2 regions of the Candidatus Pantoea soli genome follow, and region 1 is predicted to be linked to the other one. Evidence: predicted binding sites of a transcription regulator. Region 1 holds the regulator's gene; the other holds the start of a gene.
The links. The regulator LexA, encoded in region 1, represses DNA repair genes until DNA is damaged. The targets are predictions, from matches to a motif close to TNCTGTATGTACATACAGNA.
Positions count from the first base shown of each region.

Region 2: D8B20_RS07525 (metal-dependent hydrolase) is a predicted target of LexA. The motif match lies at 1,866-1,885, and genes of this name have one in related genera.

Region 1 covers NZ_CP032702.1:314,846-318,260, reverse strand. The annotation lists gene dinF (MATE family efflux transporter DinF) at 34-1,356, opposite strand; gene lexA (transcriptional repressor LexA) at 1,496-2,110, opposite strand; gene D8B20_RS01395 (diacylglycerol kinase) at 2,216-2,584, opposite strand; gene plsB (glycerol-3-phosphate 1-O-acyltransferase PlsB) at 2,712-3,415, shown strand, end outside.
Region 2 covers NZ_CP032702.1:1,615,909-1,619,323, reverse strand. The annotation lists gene D8B20_RS07540 (YniB family protein) at 1-19, opposite strand, end outside; gene hxpB (hexitol phosphatase HxpB) at 164-832, shown strand; gene kduD (2-dehydro-3-deoxy-D-gluconate 5-dehydrogenase KduD) at 1,006-1,764, shown strand; gene D8B20_RS07525 (metal-dependent hydrolase) at 1,905-2,495, shown strand; gene D8B20_RS07520 (L-cystine transporter) at 2,650-3,415, shown strand, end outside.

The DNA of each region.
Region 1 (3,415 bases):
TTACAGATTAATCTGAACCCGCGCTGCGCTTATTCAGACGGTGAACCAGCTGTCATGCTGCCAGTGGCGCCGCCACATTAGCCAGAGCGTCAGACCACGTAGTGCCAGAAACACCGCCAGCGCCAGCCACAAGCCATGATTGCCCAGCCAGGGCACCGTCAGCAGCGTCACACCATATCCGGACGCCGCGATCATCATGCTGTTACGCATTTCCCGCCCGCGTGTTGCGCCGATAAACATGCCGTCCAGCAGATAACACCATACGCCTGTCAGCGGCAGAATGACCTGCCACAGCAGATAGCGATCGGCCATTTCGCGCAGCGAGGTAAGGGAGGTCAGCAGGGCCACAATCTGCGCGCCGCTGCAGGCATAAATAGCGGCAAACAGCAGAGCGACGATGCCCGCCTGACGACAGGCGGCCTGCCAGACAGCCAGTAAACGCTCACGATCGCGCGCACCGGTGGCCTCACCCGAGCAGGCTTCCACGGCGTAAGCGAAACCGTCAAGCGCATAGGCGGTAAACGTCAGAAACATCAGTAAGACGGCGTTAACCGCCACCACTTCTGGCCCGATACGCGCGCCCAGCATGGTGAGCGAAGCAAAGCAGATCTGCAGCATTAGCGAGCGCAGCATAATGTCACGGTTAAGCCGGAACAACCGGCCGGCATCGCCGCGCCAGCTGCGTTTCAGCAGGCTAAAGGTGATCCCGCGCAGGGCCAGCACGCGGACGACCATCCAGAGACCCACTGCCAGCGTGACATACTCCGCCAGCGCCGTGGCGGCGGCGGTGCCAGCTACGCCCCAGTGCAGGTGCAGCACCAGCAGCAGATCGAGCAGGATGTTCACCAGATTGCCGACAATCAGCAGCACCACCGGCGCACGCGCATACTGCACGCCCAGCAGCCAGCCCAGGATCACCATATTTGCCAGCGTGGCGGGAGCGCTCAGCCAGCGAATATGCATAAAGATTTGTGCCTGCTGCTGCACTTCCGCGCTGCCGCCCATCAGCAGGGTTGCCAGCCTACTGGCCGGCAGGCGCAGCAGCATCAGCACCATCCCGGCAAGCAGTGCAATCAGCAGCGGCTGCACCAGCGACCGGGCCAGCGCAGATTTATCGCCGGCGCCCAGCGCCTGAGCGGTAAGCCCGGTGGTGCTCATGCGCAGGAACAGCAGCAGCATAAAAATAAAACTGGTCGCGGTGGTGCCGGTGGCGACGCCACCCAGATAAACCGGACTGTCGAGATGGCCGATAACGGCAGTGTCTGCCACACCCAGCAGCGGGACGGTGATATTCGACAGGATCATCGGCAGCGCCAGCCGCCACAGTGCTTTATCGGAGGAGGAAAACAGCCGCATCAGCGCATTCCCTTGTTGACGATCGTCAGCCTGCTGATAGCGCATAAGGCTGCACAGAGGGGTTCAGGAGGCGTAAAAAGGCAGACTGCGGGCAGCACACGCGTGCTGCCACAGCGGGGGGATTACTGCAACGTGACGATCAGAGCCACTCACCGTTACGCACAATACCTACGGCAAGGCCTTCGACCGTCAGCGACTGTTCACGGGTATCCACGACGATGGGCTGGAAATCGCTGTTCTCCGGCAGCAGCTGCACAATGGAGCCCTGCTTCTTCCAGCGTTTTACGGTGACTTCGTCGTCAATGCGCGCCACGACAACCTGGCCGTTACGCACTTCCTGGGTTTTATGCACAGCGAGCAGATCGCCATCCATAATACCGATATCTTTCATCGACATGCCGCTGACGCGTAGCAGGAAATCCGCCGAAGGTTTGAACAGGTTTGCATCCACCTGATAGTGCGTTTCGATGTGCTCCTGCGCCAGCAGAGGCTCACCGGCAGCGACGCGACCGATCAGCGGCAGGCCTTCGCTGACCTCTTCTTCCATCAGCAGGCGAATGCCGCGTGACGCACCAGAGACAATTTCAATGACGCCTTTACGCGCCAGGGCTTTAAGGTGCTCTTCGGCAGCATTCGGCGAGCGGAAGCCGAGTTGCGAAGCAATTTCAGCACGCGTTGGCGGCATGCCCGTCTGATTAATATGGTCGCGAATCAGATCATAGACCTGTTGCTGCCTGCTGGTTAACGCTTTCATCCCGCCCCCTGGTTGTTTATACAGTCGCTGTGAGTATATACAGGTATTGGCGAAATGAAAACCGAAACCGGGGGAAAAATCAGCGGTTTGATGAATCCGGAATGTTTATCGCAAATGCGACCAGAGCAGCGTGATCCAGACAAACAGCGCCAGTAGAATGGCCAGCAGAACCGCCGCAGAGCCCATATCTTTCGCACGGCCTGCCAGCGGATGCCGCTCCTGGCCGATACGGTCCACTACGGCTTCAATGGCGCTGTTAAGGATTTCTACAATCATCACCAGTACGACAGAACCAATCAGCAGCACGCGCGTTATCGCTTCCACGTCCAGCCAGCAGGCGATGACAATGGCAACCAGCACAGCGATAGCCTCCTGGCGAAACGCAGCTTCATGCTGCCAGGCTGCACGCAGCCCCTGCCACGAGTAACCGGCTGCTTTTACAATTCTCTGAATACCGGTGACGTTATTTGCCATGTATGTGGAACCCTTAAGTGGTTTTGACGTCAATGTCTGGGCAGCGCGAAATGGTCAGGCCACAGATCTTCGCTGCACTTTCTGGTATGCTTGCCGCGCTTTGCTAACAAGAGGCTTCAAGTTGTCTATGTCAGGTTGGCGTAAACTCTATTACAAATTGTTGAATTTACCACTCTCTATTTTGGTAAAAAGTAAGGTCATTCCGACCGATCCGATTTCAGAACACGGCATCGATCCGACCCGCCCGGTGATGTATGTTTTGCCTTATGATTCAAAGGCAGATCTGCTGACGCTGCGCGCTCAATGTCTGAAACTCGATCTGCCCGATCCGCTGGCGCCGCTGGAGATCGATGGTGCGCTGCTGCCGCGTCATGTGTTTATTCACGACGGTCCGCGCGTATTCCCCTATTTTGTCGCCAATCCGGAGTCGGTAAAGCTGTTCCACGACTATCTGGATTTGCATCGCAGTAACCCCGGGCTGGATGTGCAGATGCTGCCGGTGGCCGTGATGTTCGGCCGTGCGCCAGGGCGTGAGGTGCAGGGCGAAGAGACGCCTCATCTGCGCATTCTGAATGGGGTACAGAAGTTCTTCGCCATTTTATGGCACGGCCGCGACAGCTTTGTGCGCTTCTCGCCAACCGTTTCCCTGCGCCAGATGGCGACCGAACACGGTACGGATAAGTCGATTGCGCAGAAACTGGCACGCGTGGCGCGTATTCATTTTGCCCGTCAGCGGCTGGCGGCGGTGGGCCCGCGTCTGCCGGCGCGTCAGGATCTATTCAATAAGCTGCTGCAGTCCAAAGCGATTGAAAAAGCGGTAGAAGATGAAGC
Region 2 (3,415 bases), 1.3 Mb from region 1:
CAGCCTGTTGATACGTCATAGTGTCGTCCCTTCACGAACAGTAGATTTGCCCTAAGTCTACCTGCACTGCGGTAAATTTTCCTGATAAATGCGTTACCTGGCGTGCGTCGGTTTTCCGCCATCGTCATGTTAAGGTAGAGCAAATCATCAACGGAGCTGTGTTATGTCTTATCGTCGTCCCGTACTGGCCGCTATTTTTGATATGGATGGTTTACTAATTGATTCGGAACCGCTGTGGGATCAGGCTGAACTGGAGATTTTCGCCAGCCTGCAGGTGGATATCAGCCGCCGGCATGAACTGCCGGACACGCTGGGTCTGCGTATCGATCAGACCGTGCGGATGTGGTACGAAGCGCTGCCGTGGCAAGGCCCGGACCAGGCGGAAGTCACGCAGCGCATCATTGCGCGGGCGCTGGAACTGGTGGAAGCGCGCCGTCCGCTGCTGCCGGGCGTGGAACAGGCGCTGCAGCTGTGCCAGCAGCAGGGCCTGCAGATTGCGCTGGCATCGGCTTCACCGCTCGCCATGCTGGAGCGCGTGCTGGAGATGTTCAACCTGCGCCACTATTTTACTGCCCTTGCCTCTGCCGAAGCGCTGCCTTATAGCAAGCCGCATCCGCAGGTCTATCTGGATGCGGCAGCAAAACTGGGCGTTGATCCACTCAACTGCGTGGCGCTGGAAGACTCCTTTAACGGCATGATTGCCTGTAAGGCCGCGCGGATGCGCGCCATTGTGGTTCCGGCAGCCGCACACCGCGACGACGCGCGCTGGTCCCTGGCCAATGTGAAGCTGGACGATTTAACCCAGCTGCAGGCCGCACATCTGTTCAACTAGCCTTTCCCATCTCTGCCGCCGCCTGCCGGGCTGGCGGTTATCGCGCGGCGCGGCCCAGCACTGTCCCTGCCTGACCTGCCTCACAAATAATTAAAATAGCGTTTCATTTTTATTGAAGCACGGCTTCACGGTGACTAAGATGCCTTATCCACTGCACTGAAGAGGAAGGCCGCATGCTTAACGCGTTTAATCTGGAAGGTAAAATTGCCCTGATTACCGGCTGCAACACCGGCCTGGGTCAGGGCATGGCGCTCGGCCTGGCGCAGGCAGGCTGCGACATTATTGGCGTTAACCGCGCCGGCCCGGGTGATACCGCGGAACAGGTCGCTGCACAGGGGCGGCGTTTCTGGTCAATTCAGGCCGATCTGACGCAGCCCGCTATCGTCCCGCAGGTGGTGGAACAGGCAATAAGGCTCGCCGGACGCCTTGATATCCTGATCAACAACGCCGGGATTATCCGGCGCGCGGACGCCCTGACCTTCAGTGAACAGGACTGGGATGCGGTAATGAACATCAATAGCAAAAGTGTCTTTTTCCTGTCGCAACAGGTGGCGCGTCAGTTCATTGCGCAGGGCAACGGCGGGAAAATTATCAATATCGCGTCCATGCTCTCTTTTCAGGGGGGGATTCGCGTGCCCTCCTATACGGCCTCAAAAAGCGCCGTGCTCGGCCTGACCCGGCTGATGGCCAACGAATGGGCACCTTATGGCATTAACGTGAATGCCATTGCACCGGGCTACATGGCTACCAATAACACCACGGCGCTGCGCAACGACGCGGCGCGTCAGCAGGAAATTCTGAGCCGCATCCCCGCCGGACGCTGGGGTCAGCCAGAGGATATGATGGGGCCGGTTGTTTTTCTGGCTTCGCGCGCGTCCGACTATGTCAACGGCTATACGCTGGCGGTGGATGGCGGCTGGCTGGCACGGTAGCGGGCGCAGCGCCCGGACAGGCATCCGCGCTGTTCAGGTGCGGCAAAAAAATTCACTCTTCGTTACAGCGTCACCGTTCTCATTTACTGGATAAATCCCTATACTGGATGCATCGACAGTTTTTGCAGCCAGGTTTTATCATGACGGCCGAAGGCCACATCATTTTTGCCATCGCCAGTGCGATTTTTGCTAAACGTGCTGAACTGACACCGGTTATGGCAGCGGCCGACTGGTGGCATCTGGTGCCCGCGACGCTGCTGACCTGTCTGCTGCCGGATATTGATCATCCGAAATCCCTGCTGGGCCAGCGTCTGCGCTGGCTGTCACACCCTATCGCCCGGGCGTTTGGCCATCGCGGATTTACGCATAGCCTGCTGGCGGTGGCGCTCGGGTTATGGCTGTTTCAGATTAACGTGCCCGCCGACGGTTTCCTGCCAGCCGATGTCCTGCAGGGCCTGACGCTGGGCTACCTGAGCCACATCGTCGCCGATATGCTGACCCCGGCCGGTGTGCCGCTGCTGTGGCCGTGCCGCTGGCGCTTCCGCCTGCCGCTGCTGAGCAGTCAGAAGGGTAACCAGCTGGAGCGGGCACTGTGCCTCGCGCTGGTCGGCTACGCCCTGTGGTTCCCGCCTGGCATGCCCTCTTTTGGTGCTAACGGCTGGCCTGAGCAGCTGTTCAATACCCTGCAAAATGGCGTCGGCCGGCTGATTACTCTCCATAACGGTCAATAAAGCCACAAATTCAACGCGATAGTTATAAGCCATTCTTTTTGGGTATAAGCCTGCCCTTTGATCAACTGCTAACATCCCTGACATTCCTTTAAGGAACCTGACTGTATTACGTGCCTCTGCCAATTGGGGCCGCGGCATATCTCTGGAGTTAAGCATGGATTTTCCTCTGATTATTAATATCGTGGCGTTCGTCGCCCTGCTGGTGGTGCTGAATCGCGTGGGCAACCAGAGCTGGAGCCTGTCAAAGCGCGTGCTCACCGGTCTGGTACTAGGCGTGGTGTTTGGCCTGGCGCTGCAGACGATTTATGGCGAAAACAACCCGGTGGTGAAAGACTCCATCAGCTGGTTCAACATTGTGGGTAACGGTTATGTGCAGCTACTGCAGATGATCGTGATGCCGCTGGTGTTTGCGTCCATACTGAGCGCCGTTGCGCGTCTGCATAATGCCTCTTCGCTGGGTAAAATCAGCGTGCTGACCATCGGCGTGCTGCTGTTTACCACCGCAATTTCGGCGCTGGTCGGGGTGCTGGTGACCGGGCTGTTCCACCTGAGTGCGGAAGGCCTGGTACAGGGCGCACAGGAGACAGCACGTCTCAGCGCTATTCAGAGCAACTATGCCGGTAAAGTGGCTGATCTCAGCACGCCGCAGCTGCTGTTGTCGTTTATCCCGAAAAATCCGTTTGCCGATCTGGCCGGTGCCAATCCGACCTCTATCATCAGCGTGGTGATCTTTGCCGCCTTCCTCGGCGTGGCTGCGCTGCAGCTGCTGAAAGATGACAAAGCCAAAGGCGAGCGCGTACTGGTGGCGATTGATACGCTGCAGTCATGGGTCATGAAGCTGGTGCGTCTGATCATGAAGCTGACGCCGTATGGTGTGCTGGCCCTCATGACCAAAGTGGTTGCCGGTTCCAACCTGCAGG